3 regions of the Amycolatopsis sp. NPDC051373 genome follow, and region 3 is predicted to be linked to each of the others. Evidence: riboswitches for the same ligand, from Rfam matches in the RefSeq annotation. Region 3 holds a riboswitch; each other region holds the start of a gene.
What was found. A riboswitch is a leader RNA that binds a small molecule or an ion and turns the genes downstream of it on or off. The one in region 3 is predicted to bind S-adenosylmethionine.

Region 1: linked by a shared signal. The riboswitch ahead of AB0383_RS42700 (ATP-binding cassette domain-containing protein) and the one ahead of thrC (threonine synthase) in region 3 are both predicted to bind S-adenosylmethionine.
Region 2: linked by a shared signal. The riboswitch ahead of AB0383_RS43460 (aminotransferase class V-fold PLP-dependent enzyme) and the one ahead of thrC (threonine synthase) in region 3 are both predicted to bind S-adenosylmethionine.

The regions. Positions count from the first base shown of each region.
Region 1 covers NZ_JBFBAE010000034.1:42,966-50,725, forward strand. Annotated here, with positions in the region: gene AB0383_RS42680 (TatD family hydrolase) at 1-257, shown strand, start outside; gene AB0383_RS42685 (transglycosylase family protein) at 672-2,057, shown strand; gene rsmA (16S rRNA (adenine(1518)-N(6)/adenine(1519)-N(6))-dimethyltransferase RsmA) at 2,093-2,932, shown strand; gene AB0383_RS42695 (TetR/AcrR family transcriptional regulator) at 2,923-3,507, opposite strand; SAM riboswitch class I at 3,897-4,003, shown strand; gene AB0383_RS42700 (ATP-binding cassette domain-containing protein) at 4,202-5,212, shown strand; gene AB0383_RS42705 (4-(cytidine 5'-diphospho)-2-C-methyl-D-erythritol kinase) at 5,411-6,379, shown strand; gene AB0383_RS42710 (ABC-F family ATP-binding cassette domain-containing protein) at 6,417-7,760, shown strand, end outside.
Region 2 covers NZ_JBFBAE010000035.1:87,530-95,289, forward strand. Annotated here, with positions in the region: gene AB0383_RS43445 (PLP-dependent aminotransferase family protein) at 1-1,125, opposite strand, end outside; gene AB0383_RS43450 (Tm-1-like ATP-binding domain-containing protein) at 1,210-2,421, shown strand; gene AB0383_RS43455 (phosphoenolpyruvate hydrolase family protein) at 2,423-3,244, shown strand; SAM riboswitch class IV at 3,324-3,438, shown strand; gene AB0383_RS43460 (aminotransferase class V-fold PLP-dependent enzyme) at 3,479-4,822, shown strand; gene AB0383_RS43465 (hypothetical protein) at 4,845-5,465, shown strand; gene lspA (signal peptidase II) at 5,586-6,167, shown strand; gene AB0383_RS43475 (RluA family pseudouridine synthase) at 6,164-7,093, shown strand; gene AB0383_RS43480 (AsnC family protein) at 7,090-7,760, opposite strand, start outside.
Region 3 covers NZ_JBFBAE010000026.1:137,304-145,063, reverse strand. Annotated here, with positions in the region: gene AB0383_RS37960 (EamA family transporter) at 1-766, opposite strand, end outside; gene rpsT (30S ribosomal protein S20) at 1,144-1,404, shown strand; gene holA (DNA polymerase III subunit delta) at 1,660-2,631, opposite strand; SAM riboswitch class I at 2,796-2,929, shown strand; gene thrC (threonine synthase) at 2,943-4,208, shown strand; gene AB0383_RS37940 (ComEC/Rec2 family competence protein) at 4,233-6,614, opposite strand; gene AB0383_RS37935 (ComEA family DNA-binding protein) at 6,614-7,363, opposite strand; gene AB0383_RS37930 (nuclear transport factor 2 family protein) at 7,545-7,760, shown strand, end outside.

The DNA of each region.
Region 1 (7,760 bases), on a different contig from region 3:
GCACCGTCACCTTCAAGAACGCCCGCGGGCTCCACGAGGCCGCTCGGCTCGCGCCGGCAGGGCAATACCTCGCCGAGACCGACGCGCCGTTCCTGACCCCCCACCCGTTCCGTGGGCGCCCGAACGAGCCCTACTGCACCGCCTACACCGTCCGGCACCTCGCGGCGCTGAGGGGCGAAGCGGTCCACGAAGTGGCCGAAGCGGTCCGGACCACCGCCGAGCACGTCTACCAATTGCCCAGTGTCACAACGGGTTGAACGGATTGCGACGTTCGGGGAATGCGGTAGCCCACACTGACGAGTGACACAGGTCACGACACTCCGGGGGGTGTTTGCGCAACCCGGCGACCTCCGTTACTGTCCCGTGATCGTGCCGGTCGGAACCGCAGACGCGGATCCGGCTGATACGCCCACAGTCACGTCAGTGCACGTCGGGGAAGCGGCACCGAGGTTGGTACGACTCGGGACCGTGACGATGGCGCTGACTGGGGGTGTCGGACTTGAGAGGCGCGCCGAATGGTGCGTCGCGACGAAGGAACAGGTCGTGGCGACACGTCCTGTCCTGGGAAAGGGAACGACCCAGTGACTGGTAGCAGGCAGGGTGCCTCGCGCCATAGCACCGAGAACCGTGGTGCTGCGCAGACCCTATTCTCTTCCGCTGGTTCGGTGGCCGTGCTCGAGCGAGAGCTCGACGACACCGCCTATGGAGAGCTTGAATTCTCCGACGAGCTGTATGTGACCCAACAGGATGTGCTCGCGGCCCTCGGGCCCGACGCCGACGCGATGATGGCCGAGATCGACGTCGACGTCGACGAGCTGATCCGCCTGATCAACGCCGAGACGACGATGCTCCCGCCGCTCGCCCTCCCGGACGAGCTCGCCGAGGACCGCACCGCTTCTCCGGAGGCCAAGAAGGCCGCCGTCGAGGACGGCCTGCGTGAGGCCACCCGCGTCTGGAAGCGCCGCTTCCTCAAGGGTGCCGTGCTGTCGGTCCTGATCGCCGTCGGCGGCGGCGGTGCCGCGGCGCTGGCGATGAACAAGAGCGTGACCGTCGACGTCGATGGTCACGAGGTCACCGTCCACAGCTACGGCGACACCGTCGGCGAGGTTCTGGAAGACGCCGGCCTTTCCGTCGGCGCCCACGACTCGCTTTCGCCCTCGCCGCAGGCCGAGGTCGGCGACGGCGGCGTCATCAAGCTCGAGCGCGGCCGTCAGCTGAACCTCGTCGTCGACGGTGTGTCCCGCCCGTCCTGGGTGCGCGCGACCACGCTCGGCGAGGCCATGACCCAGCTCGGCATGGCCGACATGATGGGCAAGGGCGCCTGGACCTCGATGCCGGGCACCGGCGAGCTGCCGCTCGAGGGCTCGACCGTGCAGGTCAAGACCCTCAAGCACATCACGCTCTTCGACGGCACCAACGCGCCGCGCCAGGTCGCCACCAACGCGGTGACCACCAAGGAGTTCCTCTCCGACTTCAAGATGAGCCTCGGCCCGGACGACGCGGTCGAGGGTGGTCTGGACGTCTCCCTCAAGGACGGCGCCGAAGTCCACGTCAGCCGCATGGGCGTCTCGATGGTCAACCAGCAGGAGACCATCGACCCCGACGTGCAGAAGGTCGACGACCCGACGCTCGAACAGGGCAAGACCACCGTTCAGGACCCGGGCACCGCGGGCCAGAAGATGGTGACCTACAAGGTCACCAAGAAGAACGGCGAAGAGATCTCCCGCGAGCAGGTCTCGGTGAAGGTCCTCCTCGAGGCCAAGCCGAAGATCCTCAAGGTGGGCACGAAAAAGCCTGCCGACCCGGCGATCGGCGACGGTTCCGCGTGGGACCGCATCGCGGCGTGCGAGGCCGGCGGCAACTGGGCCATCAACACCGGCAACGGCTACTACGGTGGCCTCCAGTTCGACAAGCAGACCTGGGACGCCTACGGCGGCGACCAGTACGCGTCGTACCCGAACCAGGCTTCGCGCGCCCAGCAGATCTCGATCGCCGAGAAGGTCCGCGACGCCCGCGGTGGCTACAGCGCCTGGCCGGTCTGCGGCAAGCGGGCCTGAGTTCCGCGGTTCCCGAGGCTCGGTAGGCTTCCCCGGTGGTTGAACTGCTGGGGCCTGCCGAGATCCGCGGGCTGGCGGACGAGCTCGACGTCCGGCCGACGAAGAAGCTCGGCCAGAACTTCGTGCACGACCCCAACACGGTTCGCCGCATCGTCGAGCTGGCCGGAGTTCAGCCGGGCGACGTCGTCCTCGAGGTCGGCCCCGGACTGGGGTCGCTGACGCTGGGCCTGCTCGACGCCGGGGCCCACGTGGTGGCCGTCGAGATCGATCCGAAGCTGGCGGCGCGGCTTCCGCGCACTGCCGCCGAACGCGCTTCTTCCGTCGCGGATCAGCTGACTGTGGTCGGCGCCGACGCGTTGCGGATCAGCGCGGCCGATCTGCCGGCCGAACCCGTGTCACTGGTGGCGAACCTCCCGTACAACGTCGCGGTCCCCGTCGTGCTGCACCTGCTGGCCGAGCTTCCCTCGCTGCAGCGCGGGATGGTGATGGTCCAGACGGAGGTCGCCGACCGCATGGCCGCCGGTCCCGGCAGCCGCATCTACGGCGTGCCCAGCGTGAAGCTCGCTTGGTACGGGCCGGCGCGCAAGGTCGGCGCCGTGCCGCGGTCGGTGTTCTGGCCGGTGCCGAACGTCGACTCGTCGCTCGTGGCTTTCGAACGCGGCACTCCGGTGGAGGGCGTCGAGCGGCAACGCCTGTTCGAGGTCGTGGACGCCGCGTTCTCCCAACGCCGCAAGACGCTGCGCGCGGCCCTCGCGGGCTGGGCCGGTTCGGCCGATCGCGCCGGCGAGCTCCTCGTGGCGGCCGGAATCGACCCGAAGACGCGCGGCGAGCAGCTCGACGTGCACGACTTCGTCCGGCTCGCGGCTCAAGCCTGAAAGAGCCGACCCAGGTGGTAGTCCAGCGTCGCGAGGACTTCGGGCTGGGTGAAACGGCTGTGCAGGACGTCGAGACCCAGGCCGGTGAAGCCCGCGACCAGCAGGTTGGCCTCGTGCCGCGGCTGGACGCCGGGTGGGAGCACCGCGCGACGCAACAGGCTGGTGAGCAGGTCTTCGATCGGCGTCTCGGCGTGCAGGAACACCTTCGCCAGCGCCGGGTCGCTGTGGGTGCGGCTGAAGTAGGCGCGGTTGACGCGTAGCGACAGTTCGCGCTCGGCGTCCAGCGGGAGCAGCTCCGTGAGAAGAGTCCGGACCACGCCACGCACGCTCTGGTCGACCTGCGCCGCGATGCGGACCTGCGTGCGCTGCTCGCCGCGTTCATGGAGGTAACGCAGCGACAGCACGAGCAGGTTGTGCTTCGTTTCGAAGTAGTACTGCACCAGCCGCAGCGACACGCCTGCCTCGGCGGCCACCTCGCGCATGCTCACGGAGTCGAGCCCGCGTTCGGCCGCGATGCGCCACACTGCCGTGGCGATCTCGCGCCGGCGCTGTTCGTGGTCGACTCGGTGCGCCACGGTCCTCCTCCGCTGTTGTGGTACGATTGTATCCGATACGCGCGTATCACAGCCGGGTGTGACGGACGTCCGGATTCGGCTCGCGGACGGGAGTGGGGTGTCCGGCCGGGAAGACGGAGTGTCTCGCCGTGGCGAACTACCTCGCCGAACCGTCATTTACCCACGCGCGAGCTGCTCCGCGTCGCCCGTGCCGGAATCGGGTCTCCACCAGGGATCGGCAGCGTCCACAGTGGAATAGGTCGCCGGATTCGCCGCGGGGAAGAAATTCGGTGCCGGAGCTTTCGGGGTCCAGGATGTGGCTGCGGGTGTCCCGGTATCCGGGCACCACCACTCGTGTGATCTGCACCAACGCGCTTGCGTTCACCCAATGGGATCGGCTTTACTCAGAATGTCCATCCCGAGCGACTGAGAGACCTGGCTCGCCGAAGTCGCAGCAACCACCCCCCATGGGGCAGGTGCTACAGCCAGGACCGATGGAGGCTGTTTCCGATGCAGAGGGTAGCCCGCCCGCTCCTGTTGACCCGGCGGCGCGTCGTCGATGAAGGTCGCCGCACGGTATGTGCGTGTCGACGCTCCACAGTCATCGCCTGATCTTTTCTACCGCAATTCTGCGCACCGTCCGAAAAGGACGGTAATTCGGTGACGCCCGGCGCGCCCGGAAACGGTGCTGCGCCTCATGCCTGGAGCTCCCTTCGTGATCACTGTCGAAAACGTGTCCAAGTCCTTTCCCCTCAACGGAAATCCGGTCGCCGCGCTGCGTGATGTGAGCGTCGACGTGCAGGCCGGTTCCCTCTTCGGCGTGGTGGGGCCAGCCGGCTCCGGCAAGTCCACACTCGCCCGCTGCATCGCGCTGCAGGAGCGCCCGGACCGCGGTGTCGTGCGGCTCGACGGCCTCAACACCGGTGCGCTCGACGGCCGCCGGCTGCGTGAAGTCCGCCGCCAGCTGGGTGTCGTCGGCACCAAGCCGGAGCTGCTCGCCGAGCGCACCGTCGCCGGCAACATCGCCACCCCGCTGGAGCAGCTCGGCATCGAGGGGCCGCAGCGCAAGACCCGCGTCGGCAACCTGCTCGACCTCGTGGGCCTCACCGCCCGTGCCGCACAGAAGCCGGCCGACCTCACGCCCGGCCAGCTGCGCCGTGTCGCCGTGGCCAAGGCGCTCGCCGCCGGCCCGGCCGTGCTGCTCGCCGACGACCCCACCGCCGGCATCGCACCCGAAGAGGCCGGCGCCGTGCTGGCCGTCCTCGACCGGGCGCGCGCCGAGCTGGGCACCACCGTGCTGCTGACCACTCCGGACGCCGGTGTCGTCCGCCGCGTCTGCGACGACGTCGCGGTGCTCGAAGACGGCGCGGTCGTCGAACGCGGTCACGTGCTCGACCTCATCGCCTCGCCGGGCAGCTGGACCGCGCAGGCGGTGCTGCCGGCGATCGAGACCGCTCGCGCGCAAGCCGCGAAGTACGACCGGTCCGCCGACGTCGTGCTGATCGGCTTCGCGTCCGTCGGCGCCCTGCTGCCCGAGGCGGCCGGCCGTTTCGACGTGGAGGTCGCCACCATCGGCGGCGGACTCACGCGCATCGGCGACACCCCGATCGCCCGTTTCCGCATCGGTGTCCGTGGCGAGCGGGCCGACGCGGCGCTGGCGTGGATCGCCGACCGCGGCGCCCACGTGACGCCGGTCGTGCGGGCCGCGCACAGCGTCGCCGCCTGACCCCAGCCGAACCCGTCGGTGCCGTGAAGGGCCCGCTGAAGGACTCCGATTCCTTCAGCGGGCCCTTCACGGCTCGGTGCGCGGGTCTCGGGGTCCAAGGTTGGCGACGAGGTGTCCGAGAGGTTGGGACAGGCGTCCCGAAAACGGCTGTTTTCTCCTGGTGGGGAGCCCAGGCGCCCGGCCACGTAGGCTTGACGGGTGCTCGCCGTAGTTCCACCACCAGTCACCGTCCGGGTCCCGGCCAAGGTCAACCTGCACCTGGCCATCGGTGACCTGCGCGAGGACGGCTACCACGACTTGGTCACCGTCTTCCAGGCGTTGTCGCTCACGGACGAGGTGACCGTCGCGGCCACCGACGACCCGGGGCTCGAAGTCTTCGGCGAGGGGGAGGGGTCGGTGCCCACCGACGCCACCAACCTCGCCTGGCGCGCGGCCCAGGAGCTTTCCACCTACACCGGCCGCGCCGAGGGCGACGACCCGAAGTTGCGGATCGTGCTGCGCAAGGGCATCCCCGTCGCCGGCGGCATGGCGGGCGGGAGCGCCGACGCGGCGGCGACGCTCGTCGGCCTGGCCTCGCTGTGGAAGCTCGACGTGACGCGCGACGAGCTGGCCGCCATCGCGGGCAAGCTCGGCAGCGACGTGCCCTTCGCGCTCTACGGCGGCACCGCGCTCGGCACCGGCCGCGGTGAGCAGCTCGTGCCCGTGCTGTCGCGCCACACGTTCCACTGGGTGCTCGCGTTCGACACCGAAGGCCTGTCGACGCCGAAGGTGTTCGGCGAGCTCGACCGCCTGCGCGCCGAAGGCAACCCGCCGCGCATCGGCTCGCACACCCCGGTCGTCGAGGCCCTCGCGTCGGGCGACCCCCGTCAGCTCGCGCTGCTGCTGGGCAACGACCTGCAGGCGGCCGCCGTGTCCCTGCGTCCTGGCTTGCGTCGCACGCTGCGCGCGGGCGTGAACGCGGGTGCTTTGGCCGGCTGCGTGTCCGGCTCGGGGCCCACGTGCGCGTTCCTCTGCGCCGACGCGCAGGCCGCCGTCGAGGTGGCGGCCGAGCTGTCCGGCGCCGGCGTGTGCCGAACGGTGCGCGTCGCCCACGGCCCGGTGCCCGGCGCTCGGCTGGTCGGCGGCGACGACGCACCCCGTGGCGCGCCACCGCGCGTGCACGCCTGAACATCTAGTCCACTGTGGAAAGGATCGGCTGAATCGGATGGCCAACCTGGTCAACCTGGAGTCGGTGAGCAAGTCGTACGGGGTGAAACCGCTGCTGGACAGCGTTTCGCTCGGCGTCGCCGCCGGACAGCGCATCGGCGTGGTCGGTCTCAACGGAGGCGGCAAGACGACGTTGCTGGAGGTGCTCGCGGGTCTGAGCGAGCCGGATTCCGGCCGGGTGAGCCATGTTCGTGACCTGCGCATGGCCGTCGTCACCCAGCGCACCGAGCTGCCTTCGGGTAGCACGGTCGGCGACGTCGTGCTCGAACGCTATGGCGCGGAACACGAATGGGCCGCCGACGCGCGCGTCCGGTCCATTGTAGACGGACTCGGCATCACGGCGATCGGCCTCGACACCCCGACCGCGAACCTCTCCGGTGGCGAACGCCGTCGCGTCGCGCTGGCCGCGGCGCTGACCGGCGAGCTCGACCTCGTGGTGCTCGACGAGCCCACCAACCACCTGGACGTCGAAGGTGTCCGCTGGCTGGCCGACCACCTGCTGGCGCGCCGGATCGCCGTGGTGGTCGTGACCCACGACCGGTGGTTCCTCGACACCATCGCGAGCCTCACCTGGGAGGTCACCGGAGGGCGCGTCGAGCAGTACGAAGGTGGTTACGCCGACTGGATCTTCGCGCGCGCCGAGCGCGCGCGACTGGCCGCGACGGCCGAGGAGAAGCGGCAGAACCTCGCGCGCAAGGAGCTGGCGTGGCTGCGCCGCGGCCCGCAGGCGCGCTCGTCGAAGCCGCGCTACCGCGTGGAAGCCGCCGAGGCACTGATCGCCGACGTGCCGCCGCTGCGCGACTCCGTGGAGCTGATGGCGTTCGCCAAGCGCCGCCTCGGCAAGACGGTGCTGGAGCTGGAAGACGTGTCGTTCAGTGTCGGCGACCGGACGCTGCTCGACCACGTGACGTGGCGGATCGGGCCGGGCGACCGCGTGGGTCTCGTCGGCGTGAACGGATCCGGAAAGACGTCGCTGCTCAAGCTGCTGGGCGGCGACGTCGCTCCCGAGACGGGGCGGCGGGTCGAGGGCAAGACGGTCGCGCTCGCGCACCTGCGCCAGGAGCTCGACGACCTGCCGGCCGACCTGCGCGTGCTGCAGGCGATCGAGCAGGTGGCCGGGCGCGTGGTGTTCGGCAAGCAGGAGATGACGGCGTCGCAGCTGGGCGAGAAGCTCGGCTTCCCGGCCGAGCGGCAGTGGACGCCCGTCGGTGACCTGTCGGGTGGCGAGCGGCGCCGGCTGCAGCTGTGCCGGCTGCTGATGGCCGAGCCCAACGTGCTGCTGCTCGACGAGCCCACCAACGACCTGGACATCGACACCCTGCAGCAGCTCGAAGACCTGCTC
Region 2 (7,760 bases), on a different contig from region 3:
CTCCAGGCGCGCGGTGAGCAGCGTGCGCCGGGCTTCCCGGGCTTCGGCGGCCCGCCGGAGCAACCCGACGGCGAGCAGCTGGTCGACGACCGAGCAGCCCAGGTCGATCGCCTTGCGGGCCTCGACCAGCCGGGCGACCGTCGGCGCGTCCGCGCGGATCCACCCGATCCGCACGCCGCCCCAGAACAGCTTCGACGCGGTGCCGATGCTCACCAGCAGCTCCGGTGGCACGTGTGCGGCCAGCCCTGGCGCCGTGCCGCGGAACACCAGGTCGGCGCTGCTGCGGTCCTCCACGGTGCGCAGACCGGCGGCCGTGACGAGCTCGCCGAGCTCACGCCGCGCGGCCGCGGGCATGCGCTCGCCGGTCGGGTTGTGTACGGACGGCTGGCAGTACAGCAGCGCGGGGGAGCGGCGCAGCGCGGCGCGCAGGTGGTCGCGGTCGATCCCGCCCGCGCTCCAGCGGATGCCCCGCAGCCGGGTCCCGGCGCCGGCGAACGCTTCGAGCGCGCCGCGGTAGCTCGGTTCCTCCACCAGGACCAGATCACCCGCCGCGACCAGCGTGTTGGCCACGAGCCACACGGCCTGCTGGGCGCCGGCGGTTACCACGACCTGCTCCGGGGCGGTGGGCACGCCGTCGTCGGTGAGCAGCCGGGCGATCGTGGCCCGCAGCCGCGGGACGCCGGCGGGGAAGTAGCCGTCAGTGTCGAGATAGGGCACCAGATCGGCGGGGCCGAGCGCGGCGAGCGCGTCCGCGGTCAGGGCCGAGCCGGGCAGGGCGCCGCTCGACAGGTCCGCCGGCGCCGCCGCACCGGTGAACGAGACGAGCCGGCCACCCGGCACGCCCGGGCCGCCGGGCTGGCGCCGCCGCACCCGGGAGCCGGAGCCGGCTTCGGCCGTGAGGAGCCCGTCGGCCGCCAGCCGGTCGTACGCCGAGGTCACCGTGCCCCGGGAAATGCCGAGTGCTCGCGCGAGCGGCCGCTGTGCCGGCAGGACGGCGGCTTCGGGCAGCACGGCGGAGTCGACCAGCTCGGCCAGCGTGGTGGCGAGCGCGGCCGGGAGCGTGGGGCCGCCGCCGCGCCACGCGCCGAGTAGCCGAGCCAGTTCGGCGGTCTCGACCCGGTGCATGGGCACCTCCTTCACCAGCCAGTTTGGACCACTTCCGGCCAACTGGCCCAGCGGCGGCGCCCGCGGGGGGCGACGATGGCGGGCATGGCCACGGTCTGCCTCGTCGGCACCCTCGACACGAAACACGCCGAATACGACTGGCTGCGCACCCGCCTCGAAATCGACGGGGTGCACACGCTGCTGGTCGACGCCGGTTCGTCGGCGTCCGACGGCGCCGACGTGCCCGCCGAGGAGGTGGCCCGCGCCGCCGGCGTCGACCTCGCGTCACTGCGGGGAGACCGCGGACGCGCCGTGGAGACGATGGCGCGCGGTGCGGCGGTGGCCGTGCGACGGCTGTTCGACGAAGGCCGCGTCGACGCCGTCCTGGCGGTCGGTGGCTCGGGCGGCTCGTCGATCGCGGCGGCCGTGATGCGCGAGCTGCCGGTGGGGGTGCCGAAACTGCTGGTCTCCACCATGGCGTCCGGCGACGTGCGCCCGTACGTGGGCGAGACCGACGTGACGCTGATGTACTCCGTGGTCGACATCGCGGGCCTCAACACGGTGTCGAAGACCGTGCTGGGCAACGCGGCGGCCGCGATCGCCGCCATGGCCCGCCACCACGAGACCGGCCGGGAGACCAGCGAGCGGCGGGTGGTCGCGGTGACGATGTTCGGCGTCACCACCCCCGCTGCCGACGAGGCCCGCGCCGAGCTGGAACGGCTCGGCTACGAGGTGCTCGTGTTCCACGCGACCGGATCCGGCGGCCGGGCGATGGAGAAGCTGGTGTCCGACGGCCTGCTGGCCGGTGTCCTCGATCTGACCACCACGGAGCTGGCCGACGAGCTCGTCGGCGGGGTGCTGTCGGCGGGCCCGCACCGGCTGGAGGCTGCGGGGCGAGCGGGCGTGGCGCAGGTGGTCAGCGTCGGCGCGCTCGACATGGTCAACTTCGGCCCGGCCGACACCGTACCGGAGCGGTTCGCGGGCCGGCACCTGCTGGTGCACAACCCGACTGTCACGCTCATGCGGACCACACCGGAGGAATCCGCGGAGCTGGGCACGCTGCTCGGGCGCAAACTCCGGGCGGCACAAGGGCCGGTCTCGGTGTTCCTGCCGCTCGGCGGAGTGTCCGCTGTGGACGTTCCGGACGGCCCGTTCCACGACCCTGCGGCCGACGCCGAGCTGTTCGCCCACCTCACCGAAGCGTTGTCCGGCAGCGCGGTGACCGTGACCCGGCGCGAAGAAGCCATCAACGACGCCGGGTTCGGCGCCGCCGCCGCGAGCGAACTGCACCGGCTCATCGGCGAAGGGAAGTCCTGACGTGGACCGCGAAACAGCGCTGACCCGGCTCACCGCGGCGGTCGCCGAAGGCAGGCCCGTGATCGGCGGCGGCGCGGGCACCGGCCTGTCCGCCAAGGCCGCCGAGGCCGGCGGCATCGACCTGCTGATCATCTACAACTCCGGCCGCTACCGCATGGCCGGGCGCGGGTCGCTCGCCGGACTGCTGGCCTACGGCGACGCCAACGGCATCGTCGTGGACATGGCGCGCGAGGTGCTCCCGGTCGTGCGCGACACGCCGGTACTGGCCGGTGTCAACGGCACCGACCCGTTCCGGCTGATGGGCCCGTTTCTCGACGAGCTCAAGCGGACGGGGTTCGCCGGCGTGCAGAACTTCCCGACGGTCGGGCTGATCGACGGCGTGTTCCGCCAGAACCTGGAGGAGACCGGCATGGGCTACGGCCTGGAGGTCGACCTCGTCGCGCTGGCCCGCGAACGCGACCTGCTCTCCGCGCCGTACGTGTTCGACCCCGAGCAAGCCGCCGACATGACCCGCGCGGGCGCCGACGTGCTCGTGCCGCACCTCGGGCTCACCACGAGCGGCACGATCGGCGCGCGCACTGCCGTCACGCTCGACGAGGCCGTGACCCGTGTGCAGGCGATGCACGACGCCGCCAAGCGGGTGAACCCGGACGTGCTCGTGCTGTGTCACGGCGGCCCGATCGCCGAGCCCGCCGACGCGCAGTACATGCTCGACCACACCGAGGGAATTGTGGGTTTCTTCGGCGCTTCCTCGATCGAACGGCTCCCGGCCGAGCGCGCGATCCGTGAGCAGACGGAAGCTTTCCGCGCCCTGCGGCGGTGATCGCCGGCGTGTGAGCGCCATCTCAGATCACGGGACGGGGCTTTCTTCGCACGGCCGGAATCAGTTACCTTCATCAACAGGTCATGAGTGCCAGCGTTCAGCCCCGGCTTGCTGGCCGGCAACCCTCCTACCGCGGTGGGGTGCCCCGGGTGAAGACCGGGCCGGTCGTGTTGTGCGACGGGCAAGCGCGGGCCCCTCGCCGGGGGTCCCCCGGACTGCCGAGGAGGCACCGCCATGACTCTCGCTCTGGACCGCACCGCTGAAAACACCGAAACCGTTGCCGCACAGGGGATTCCCGGCGTCGCGGGGGCGGCGCTGCGGGTGCCGCTGGTGACCGGCGGCGAGATCGGCTACGCGAACCTCGACCACGCCGCGAGCGCGCCGTGTCTCGACGCGGTCCGCTCCGCCGTCGACGAGTTCCTGCCCTGGTACGCGAGCGTGCACCGCGGCGCGGGCTTCGCTTCGCAGGTGTCCACGCGCCTTTACGAGCGCACGCGCGACATCCTGCGCCGGTTCGTCGACGCGCGTGCCACCGACACCGTCGTGTTCACCCGCAACACCACGGATTCCTTCAACCTGCTGGCGCGTTCGCTGCCGCGGCGCACGTCCGTGGTCGTGTTCGACACCGAGCACCACGCGGCCCTGCTGCCTTGGCGCGGCCCGAATGTGCGCCGCGTGCAGCTGCCGCGCACGCGCCTGGCCGCGGTGTCCGTTGTGGACGAAGCGCTGGCCGCCTGCCCGGAGGGACCGCGGCTCGTGGTGGTCACCGGAGCGTCCAACGTGACCGGCGAGCTGCTGCCGGTGGCCGAGATCGCCGCCGTGGCACGGAAGCACGGCGCCCGGGTGGCGCTGGACGCCGCACAGCTCGCGCCGCACCGCCGGATTTCCCTGCGGGAGCTGGACGTCGACTACGTCGCGCTTTCGGGGCACAAGGTCTACGCGCCCTTCGGCGCCGGCGCGCTCATCGGCCGGTCCGACTGGCTGCGCGCCGCCGAGCCGTACCTCGCCGGCGGGGGAGCGACGAAGCTCGTGACCGAGGACGCCGTGGTGTGGAACACCGGTGCCGAGCGGCACGAGGCCGGTTCGCCGAACACCGTCGGCGTCTACGCGCTCGGCGTCGCGTGCGAGCAGCTGTCCGCGCGCTGGGCCGCCGTGGGCGAGCACGAGGCCACGCTGCTGGAGCGGCTGCGCAAGGGCCTGTCCGGCGTGCCCGGCTGCGCCGAGCTGCGCCTGTTCGACGCGCCGGTGGACCGCGTGGGCACGGTGAGCTTCATCGTCGACGGCTTCGAACCCGGCTGGCTCGCCGCGGTCCTTTCGGCCGAGTACGGCATCGGCGTACGCGACGGCGCGTTCTGCGCCCACGTCGCCACCAAACGCCTCATCGGCGAATGCGGCCGCGACGGGCAGCAGGCCGTGCGCGTGAGCCTCGGCCTGGGCAGCACCGAGGAGCACGTGGACCGCCTCGTGTTGGCGCTGCGCCAGATCGTCGCCCGCGGCGCCCGCTGGGAGTACACGAAGGTCGACGGCCGCTGGGCCCCGGTGGGGGACCCGCGGGAGCTGCCGCCGTTCTGCGCCTGAGCCCGCTCGCTACCCTCGGCGCGTGGGGAGATCTTGGGGTTTCTGGGTTCCGCTCGCACTGCTGGGCTTCGCCGAGCTGATCCTGGCCGCGGTGCGGCTCGCGGCCGGTGCCGGTTCTGCCGTGGGCGAGTTCGTGAACCTGTCCGCGGTGCCGATGGACCGCGTGCACGTGGACTACTTCGGCACGGCCATCGGCGGTGAGCAGTTCCTGAGCCAGGATTCGCTGCCCGCGCCGGCCTCCACGTCGGCGCTGGGCTGGCCGATCGCACTCGCGCTGGTCGTGGCGATCGTGCTCTTCGGCTATGCGCGAGCCGGGACCAGGCCGAAACCCGGCCGGATCGCCCTGGTCCTCGCCGGCGGTGTGCTGGCGGTGCCCGTGCTCGACCTCGCCGCCTACGCCCAATTCGACCTCGACGCCGACGCCCGCGGCCCGGCGCTGGCCGCCGTGGGGCTGGTGGTGCTGGCGGGGTACGAGCGCAGTCTCCTGGTCCTCGCGGTCACAGTGGGCTTCGTGGCGGTGGCGGTGCTGCTACCGGGGGTCGCGGGGGTGGTTTCGTCGGCAGTGGTGCTGCTCGCGGCGGCGTTTCTGGTGGTCGCCGGACCCGTGAAGGGGCGTTCGCGGCCTGCCGCCGCGAACGGGTGAGGCCGGGGCGTGGACAATGGGGGCGTGAGCACCGAGCCCTCCTCGTCCGAACACGATCTGTCCGAGCCCGGTTCGCCCGAACCCGGCCGGCCCGAAGGCGCGCCCGCCGTCGAACCGGCGGTGAGCGGTGACGCGGCCTCAGCGGTCTCGGAGGAGCCCGAAGCGCCCGTGGTGCTGCCCAAGCGCCGGGTCGGGCTGGTGTTCGCGGTCGCGGCCCTGATCTGGGTGATCGACCTGGTGTCGAAGAACCTCGTGGCGGCCAACCTCGAGGGCAAGGAGCCGGTGCGCGTCCTCGGCGGGCTCATCTACCTGCAGGTGATCCGTAACCCCGGTGCCGCGTTCTCGATGGCCACGGGCATGACGTGGGTGCTCGCGCTGGTCGCGGCGGCCGTGGCCGTCGCCATCATCTGGCTCTCGCGGCGGCTGCGCAGCGTCGGCTGGGCCATCGGCCTCGGCCTGGTGCTCGCGGGCGCGCTCGGCAACCTCACCGACCGCATCTTCCGGGCCCCCGGCCCGCTGCGCGGCCACGTCATCGACTTCATCTCGGCCTTCGCCCCCAACGGCGAGGGCTTCGCGATCTTCAACATCGCCGACTCCGCGATCTGCTGCGGCGGCGTGCTCATCGTGCTGCTGTCGCTGCTGGGCAAGGACTACGACGGCACCTCGACCCGCGACAAGAACAGCAAGAAGGAGACCGCGTGACCGCGCGCCTGCTGCCCGTCCCCGACGGGCTCGACGGCATGCGCGTCGACGCCGGCCTCGCCAAGCTACTGGGCCTGTCCCGCACGGTGGTGGCGGAGCTCGCCGAAGCCGGGGACGTACTGGTGGACGGCCGGCCCGCCGGCAAGTCCGACCGCCTGACCGCCGGCGGCCTGCTCGAAGTGACGCTGCCGGAGCCGGAGTCCCCGATCCAGGTCGTCGCCGAGCCCGTGGAGGGCATGAAGATCCTCCACGACGACGACGACATCATCGTGATCTCCAAGCCGGTGGGCGTCGCCGTGCACCCGAGCCCCGGCTGGACCGGGCCGACGGTCGTCGGCGGCCTGGCCGCCGCGGGCCTGCGAATCTCGACCTCGGGCGCCGCCGAACGCCAGGGTGTGGTGCACCGGCTCGACGCGGGCACCACCGGCGTGATGGTGGTGGCCAAGAGCGAGCACGCGTACACGGTGCTCAAGCGCGCGTTCAAGGAGCGCACCGTCGACAAGGGCTACCACGCCGTGGTCCAGGGCCACCCGGACCCGACGCGCGGCACCATCGACGCGCCGATCGACCGCCACCCGCGCCACGACTACAAGTTCGCCGTGGTCGCGGGCGGACGCCCGAGCGTGACGCACTACGAGGTGGTGGAGGCGTTCCGAGCCGCGTCGCTGGCCCACGTGAAGCTCGAGACGGGCCGCACGCACCAGATCCGCGTGCACTTCTCCGCGCTGCGCCACCCGTGCGCGGGCGACCTGACCTACGGCGCCGACCCGGTGCTGGCGCGCCACCTCGGCCTCACGCGGCAGTGGCTGCACGCCCGAACCCTCGGCTTCGCGCACCCGGCCGACGGCCGCTGGGTCGAGTTCGAGGCCGAGTACCCCGACGACCTCGCCCGCGCGCTGGAGATCCTGCGCGAGGAGAGCTACTAGCCCTCGACGGCCCAGGTCAGCGTGCGGTCGTCCGGCTCAGGGCGGGGGCTCCAACGGACCGAGACCACGCGCGTCGTGTCCGGGATGACGTAGACGGTGTGGCCGCCGAGCGTCTCGCCGGGCCGCACGCCGATCTTGTGCGGCGGCCGGGAGGTCAGCGACACGGGCGCCTTGGCGACCGTCGTGCCGTCGGCCGTGACGAGCTCCAGATAGTTGTCCGGCAGCGACGCGAACGGCACGTTGCCGCGGTTGGTGATCTCGGTGTGCACGACCACCGCCCGCTCGCCCGCGTCGAGCCGGTAGCCGGCGGCGCCGAACAGGTAGTCGGCAGGGTCCTGCACTTCCAGCAGCTGCACGGTGAGCTGCTCGCCTTCGAGCCCCTGCGTCGCGAGCGTCTCGCCGATCCGGCCGCGTTTGCCCTCGGCGGGCCCTGCGCGGCGCGGTTCGTCGCCGCGCGCCCAAGACGCCGTCTGCGGCACCCCCCACGTGCTCAACGCGGGGTCGAGCGGGGGCGGTGCAGCCGCGTACGCGCCGGACGGCACGCCATAGGAACCCGAAGGGACTCCGTACGGGCCGGACGGCACGCCGTGCACGGGTCTCGACGGTCCACCGTGGACGGACGGCGCACCCGGCGTTCCGGGTCCGTTCCCGGGACGCGGAACGGGGG
Region 3 (7,760 bases):
GCCCGCCCAGCACGATCGACAGCTCCCGCGCCGGCGCGACCAGGCTGACCGGCGCCATCCGCAGCGCGTACAGCACCAGCAGGTACGCCGCGGGCGAGGCGATCCCGACGATCAGCGTCTCTTTGCGGTGCTCGCGCCACAGCTTCGCCACCTCGGCGCGGGCGCGCAGGGCCGCGGGCGCCAGCAGCACGCTCTGCACCAGCGCGCCGCCGCCGAAGTACACGAGGGGCGGCACCGCGAGCGTCGTCACGGAGTGGGCGTCCCAGAGCGTGTAGGCCGCGATGGTCGCGCCGGTGAGCACGCCGTAGAACACACCGGCGCGGCGCGCTTTGACGTCGGCCTCGCTACCGCCGAGGCTGATCACCAGCACGCCCGCCACCACCAGGAACGCCCCGATCAGGCCCAGCACGCCGGGGTGCTCGTGCAGCACGAGTACCGCCGCCAGCACCGACAGCAGCGGCCCGGTGCCGCGCGCGAGCGGGTAGACGATCGACAGGTCGCCGACGGCGTACCCGCGCTGCAGCACCGTGCCGTACGCCACGTGCAGCACGGCCGTCACCCCGGCAGCGAGCAGCCACGTCCACTGTGGACGTTCGTGTTCGACCAGGAGTGCCGTGATGACCACGGGAAGCAGCACCACGGCGGAGACGGTGTAGTACAGCCACACGAACCGCGGCCCGCCGAAGGTGACGCGCTTCGCGGCGAGGTTCCACCCCGCGTGCACGACGGCGGCGATGAGGACGAACGACAGAGCTGTGGTGTTCACCGGACCCCTTCGGATCTTCCGCGCACGCGGAAGGCCGGGTCCTCCAGGCTTTTGTCCCGTCAGATGAACGGCGGGCGCCGGGCCGCACCGATGGTGCCGCTCGGACCTGTCCCGCCGGCCCTGGTTGTCTTGCGTCTTGTCTTGCTTTGGTGCGGCGGGCCGGCAGCGGAACCCTAGGCACTACGGTCCTCACCGTAACCGAACCGATCACTCCGGGCCGCTCGAGGGGCCCGCGAGCAGGCCTGTTAGGCTTTCTCGTCGTTGCCGTGCGGCATTCCGTCAGGGAGGAAACCCGGCCGCGTCTGTCTTCACGCCAGGCGCCCGGAGCCACTTCGACGCGGCAGCGACCTTCACCGAGACGAAAGCAGGACGCCTTCATGGCCAACATCAAGTCCCAGATCAAGCGCATCACCACCAACGAGAAGGCCCGTCAGCGCAACCTGGCGATCCGCTCCTCGGTGAAGACCGCGATCCGCAAGTTCCGTGAGGCCGCCGACTCCGGCGACAAGACCAAGGCCCTCGAACTCCAGCGCGACGCCGCCCGCAAGCTCGACAAGGCTGTCACCAAGGGCGTCATCCACGCCAACCAGGCCGCCAACAAGAAGTCGGCTCTCGCGAAGCGCGCGAACCAGCTCTGAGCTGATCGCAGCACCCTGCCAGTCCTGAAAGGGCCCGGTGACCGACTGGTCGCCGGGCTTTTTCGTGCGCTCTCCCGCTCTCCCGCTCCCCGTGAGCAGCGTGCCTTTGCGTTGAGAAAACCCGGCCACGGTCGATCGGCCGGCGGTGGCTGTTGCGAAGTCTGCACACCCGACCAGCGGTCCCGCCCGGCCATCTCGCGGCTGCTGTGCCTCAGGCCCTGTGCCGGTGGCCCGAGCCCTGCCCGCCGAGCAGCGTCAGCGTTCACCCTTGGCGGCGACGACCTCGACGACCGCGCGTTCCAGGGCGTAGTCGGCGTCGGCCGCCACGCCCTTGACCTCGGCGTTCAGGCGGGCGACCACGCGCATCGCGGTGGCGAGGCCGTCCTGGCCCCAGCCGCGTGACTGGCCCTGCGCCTTGCGGATCTTCCACGGCGGCATGCCCAGCTCGCCGGCCATCTGGTTCGGGTTGCCGCGGCCCGCGGCGGACACGCGGGCGATCGTGCGCACCGCGTCCGCGAGGGCGTCGGCGACCAGGACGTGCGGCACGCCCAGCTGCATGGCCCAGCGCAGCGACTCCAGGGCCGCCGCGCGGTCGCCGCCCACGGCCTTCTCCGCCACGGCGAAGCCGGTCACGTCGGCGCGGCCGGTGTGGTAGCGGCGCACGGCCTGCTCGTCGACCACGCCACCGGTGTCGGCGACGAGCTGCGTCGCCGCGGAGGACAGCTCGCGCAGGTCGGAGCCGACGGTGTCCATCAGCGCCATCACCCCCGCCGCATCGATCTTGCCGCCGACGCGGCGCACCTCGTTGCGCACGAACGACTCCCGATCGGCGGGCTTCGTCAGCTTCGGGCACTCGGTGATCTCCGCGCCCGCCTTTTTCAGCGCCGCGGGCAGCGCCTTGGCCGCCTTGCTGCGGCCGCCGCCGTTGTGCACGACCACGAGCACGATCCCGTCGGCGGGCGCCTTGAGGTAGGCCATCACCGCGTCCGCCAGCTCCTGCGAGATGTCCTGCGCCGAGTCGAGCACGATGACCCGTCCCTCGCTGAACAGCGAGGGACTCACCAGCTCGGCGAGCACGGGCGGTGTGAGTTCGGACACCCGGTTGCGCGTCATCTCGGCCGTCGAGTCCACGGCCCGCGCGGCATCCAGCGACGAGCGGACAGCCCGCTCGATGAGCAGTTCTTCCTCACCGAGGACGAGGTGGAGCGGCGCGGGTGCGGTGGTCACCCCGCCATCCTCTCACCCGCTCGGCCACGCGCCCGCCGCGGTGATCTGCGCCGCCACCGTGGCACGAGGTGATCGCCATGTCGTACGGTGTACCCGAGGCAGCGCCCAGCTCCACCAGATTCACACTCCACCAGATTCACAGCGGCGCGCCGACAACTGAACACCGCTCATCCAGAGGGGCAGAGGGAACGGCCCGACGAAGCCCCGGCAACCGGCGTACAGCCTGTCTTCCCGAATTTGCGGGATAGCTGACGACCACGGTGCCAATTCCGGCCCGCTTTTGCGGGGCAGATGAGGAAAGGAACCTCGCGATGACCGTTACCCTCGGCACGACCTCCACCAAGAAGACCCTGGACCTCGGTCCGGCAGTCGAACTGGTTTCGAAGGAAGAGGGCCACCGGCAGCCGCTCGCCCCGGAGTTCGTCTCCGCCGAGGACTTCTCGCCACTCGAGGTTGCCTACGACTTCGGCCGCGTGCGCCGCGAAGACATCGAGGCCGGCCCCAAGAACATCTGGCGCTACAAGAAGCTCCTTCCCGTCCCCTCGACCGTCGAGGAGATCCCGAACACCGAACCCGGCGCCACGCGCCTGGTGAAGGCCGACCGCCTCGCCAAAGCGCTGGGCCTGAAGTCCCTGTGGGTCAAGGACGACACCGGCAACCCCACGCACTCCTTCAAGGACCGTGTGGTCGCCGTCGCGCTGGCCGCGGCCCGCGAGTTCGGCTTCGAGGTCCTCGCGTGTCCCTCGACCGGCAACCTGGCCAACGCGACGGCCGCCGCCGCGGCCCGCGCCGGCTGGCGGTCGGTCGTGCTGATCCCGAAGTCGCTCGAACGCGCCAAGATCCTCACCACCGCCGTCTACGACGGTGACCTGATCGCCGTCGACGGCAACTACGACGACGTCAACCGCCTCGCCACCGAGCTGGCCGGCGAGCACCCGACGTGGGCGTTCGTCAACGTCAACGTGCGCCCCTACTACTCCGAAGGCTCCAAGACGCTCGGCTACGAGGTCGCCGAGCAGCTCGGCTGGCGCCTGCCGGAGCAGATCGTGGTACCGATCGCGTCGGGTTCGCAGCTGACCAAGGTGGACAAGGGTTTCCGCGAGCTCGGCCAGCTCGGCCTCGTGGAAGCCAGCCCCTACAAGGTCTTCGGCGCGCAGGCCACCGGCTGCTCCCCCGTCTCGGCCGCGTTCCGCGCCGGCCACGACGTGGTCCAGCCCGTGAAGCCCGACACCATCGCCCGCTCGCTCGCGATCGGCAACCCCGCCGACGGCCCCTACGTGCTCGACGTCGTCAACCGCACCGGCGGCGCGATCGAGGACGTGAGCGACGAGGAGGTCGTCGAGGGCATCCGGCTGCTCGCGCGCACCGAGGGCATCTTCACCGAGACCGCGGGCGGCGTCACCGTCGCGACCGCCAAGAAGCTCATCGAGGCCGGCAAGATCGACCCCGACGCCGAGACCGTGCTGCTCATCACCGGCGACGGCCTCAAGACGCTCGACGCCGTCGAAGGCCGCATCGGCCCCAAGGCCACCGTGCCGCCGTCGGCCGAAGCCGTGAGCAAGGCCCTCGGCCTCTGACCGCCGGGCCCGCGGGCCGCTCCCCTACCGGGGCGGTCCGCGCGGCTCACCCCGGCGCGCCACCGCAGGTCCGCCGTCACCGGGCAGCACGGCCGTGTCGCCGTCCACATCGGTCCGCGTCACGAGCACACCCAACGCGCCCAGCACGTCCACTGTGGACTTCGCCGGGTGCCCGTAGCTGTTGCCCGCGCCCACGCTGATCATCGCCGCCCGCGCGCCCACGGCCTCGAGGAACTGAGGCAACGAGTAGCGCGAGCCGTGGTGGGGAACCTTCAGCACGTCGGCGTGCAGATCCACCCCCTCGGCCAGCAAGTCGGCCTGCGCGGCCAGTTCCACGTCTCCGGTCAGCAGCACCCTCCCCGCCGCCGTGGTCGCGCGGAGCACCACGGAACTGTTGTTGATCATCGTGCCGTCCTGCAGGGCGGCCGCCCGTGCCGTGACGTAGCGCGGCCCGAGCACGTCCAGCGACAGCCCCGGCCAGTCGAGCCGCTGCCCATCGCTGAGCTCCAGCAGCGGAACGTGGTGCGTCGCCGCCTCCTGCGACACCTGCTGCCACGCCCACGCCGGCGCCCGCCCGGGCCCGACGGCGATCGCCCCCACGGCCCGGCCGTCGAACACCGACGACAGCCCGCCGATGTGGTCGGCGTGCAGGTGGCTGAGCACCAGTAGCGGGATCCGCTCCACGCCGAGCCGCCGCAGGCACTCGTCCACCGGCCCCGGCTCGGGCCCGGTGTCCACGACCACCGCGCGCCCGGGCTCTGCCGTGGCCAGCACCACGGCGTCGCCCTGGCCGACGTCGCACTCGACCATCGCCCAGCCCTTCGGCGGCCAGCCGGGCGAGAGCACCCGCGGCGGCACCACGATCAGCAGCACCGCCACCAGCCCCATCGCCACCAGCAGCCGGGCGCGCCGGAACCGGAACGCGACCACCACCATGACCAGCACCCCGGCCGCGCACACCCCACCCCACCAGCCACCCGGCCACGTGAGCACCGCACCCGGCGCACGGGCCCCGTGCCGCGCGACCGTGATCAGCCAGCGAGCCTCCGGATCGGCCAGGTGCACCAGCACGTGCCCGGCCCCGGGCCACCACGGCCCGACCACCGTGGCCAGCACCCCGAGCACCGTGACCGGCGCGACGACGGGCGCCGCCAGCACGTTGGTCACCACCGAGACGAGACTCACCGTGCCCGCCATGCCCGCGATCACCGGCGCGGTGACCACGAACGCCGCCAGCGGCACCGCGATCCCCTCGGCGTACCCCGGCGGAATCCCCCGGCGTATCAACGAATCCGCCCATCGCGGCGCCAGCAGCACCAGGCCCGCTGTCGCGAACACCGACAACGCGAACCCGAAGTCCGCCGCCATCACCGGATCCCACGCGACGAGCACGCACACCGAGAACCCCAGCGCCGGCAACGCGGATCCACGACGGCCCAACGCCAGCGCCAGCAGCGCCACCCCGCCCATCACCCCGGCCCGCAACACACTCGGCGCCGGACCGACGAGAATCAGGAAGCCGCCCAGACACAATCCGGCCGCGACAGCCGACACCCGGGGCCCGATGCGGAGCAACCGGCACAACAGCAACACCGCGCCACAGATGATCGCCACGTTCCCGCCGCTCACAGCCATCAAGTGCGTGAGCCCCGACTCCGTGAACTCCTGCTCGACCTGCTCGGGCAACGCACTCGTGTCGCCCAACACCAGTCCGGGCAGCAACCCCGCCGGCTCCTCCGGCAACACCGCGCACAACTCGTGCAGCCCCGCCCGCAACGCCGCGGCCGCCCGCTGCCACCACGGCGCCCGCGTGACCCCGACCGGAGCGCCCTGCAGGTAGACGACCGCCGCCGTCAGTTCACCCCCGCGTGCCGGCGCCAGGCGCCCCGACGCCGTGACCTCCTGGCCCGGCAACAGATCGCCCCACCCCGCCACCGGCGCGAGCAGCAGGACCCGGCCGGTGGACCCCACCGCCCGGCCGTCCACAGTGGCCGATTCCACCCGGGCGTCGATGGCGACCGATCGCGTACCCGCCTGCTGATCGGCGTAGCCCGCGCTGTGGATCGGCCGCGGCCGCTCGGTGACCTCGACGCGGAGCGTGGCGGTCACCCCGTGCGCTGCGGCTTGGCCGAGCGCGTCCTGCTCCGCTCCCCGGATGCGCCACGCCGTCGGCAGCGCCACGACGAGCCCCAAGACCAGCAGCGCGCCGGCGGCTCCGAGCCACCGCCCACGCCGCCTCGCGAGCAACACGGCCGACAAAACCGCTGCCATCACGCCGAAAACCTCGGCCGCCCACCACCCGAGCCGCAGTCCCGCCAGGGTGCCGCCCCACGCCGCCAGCGCTGCTGGGACGAGCCGCAGATCGTGATCGCGCCACGACGGCGCGCCTTCCGGCTGGACGAGCATCATCCGACCGTCACCTGCTCGCGCAACTTCTCGAACTTGCTTTCGCCGATGCCTTCGACGTCGCGAAGTTGTTCGACGCTGGAGAAGCCGCCGTGCTGCGTGCGCCAGTCGATGATGCGGCCGGCGGTGACCTCGCCGACGCCGGGCAGGGTGTCGAGTTGTTCGGGGGTGGCCGAGTTGAGGTCGAGCTTGCCCGGAGCCGCGCCGGCACCGGCCGGGGCCGAGGACGCGACCGTGATGCCGACGGCGAGCTGCTCGCCATCGGTGAGTTTGCGCGCGAGGTTCAGGCTGGAGAGATCAGTGCCGGGGTCCGCGCCACCGGCGGCCCGCACCGCGTCGGCCACACGCGAGCCGGCTGGAACCGTGACGAGGCCGGGCGCGCGGACGTGGCCGATCACGCTGATCACCAGCTTCGCGGACGCCGAGGGCACCGAGGACGCGACGGAAGGGTGCGCCTTCGCGCTCGGCAGCGACGGCGCCACCTCCATCTCGGGCGAGCCGCTGAACACCGCGAAGCCCGCGGCGATCAGCACAGCCACGACCACCAGCCCCAGTACGACGAGGACCCGGGGACTTTTCAGTACGCCGGGCAGACCCGGGTGGGCCGGGTCGGCGCCGCCGGGCAGCCAGCGCCGGACCAGCCGGCCGCCAGGCCCGACGGTGCGTGGGCCCGCCGCCAGCTGGTCGGCCAGCCAGGCGAGCCTGGCGTTCACGGGAGTGCCCGGATCACGGGCGGTCTGCTCGAACACACGTGCGACGCTAGGCGTTGATCGACTCCAACCACCAGGCCGAATCCGCCGACCTGTGGATAACTGCCCCCTTGTGGACAACTCGGCCTCCGCGACCGCTGAACGCCGGTTCCGGTCGGCCCGCGGTGCGATGCTGACGCCCATCGCCGCCCTCGACAGCGCTCCGCGGGAAGGACCCACCATGACGAACGAAGCCGAAATCCGCGCCCTGATCGAAAACTGGGCCACTGCCGTCCACACGGGAAATCTCGACGGCGTCCTCGCCGACCACTCCGACGGCATCGTGATGTTCGACGTCCCGCCGCCCCACGAAGGTGTCCGCGGGATCGACGCGTACCGCGAGACCTGGCCACCGTTCTTCGTCTGGCAAGCGGAAGGCGCGACGTTCACCATCCTG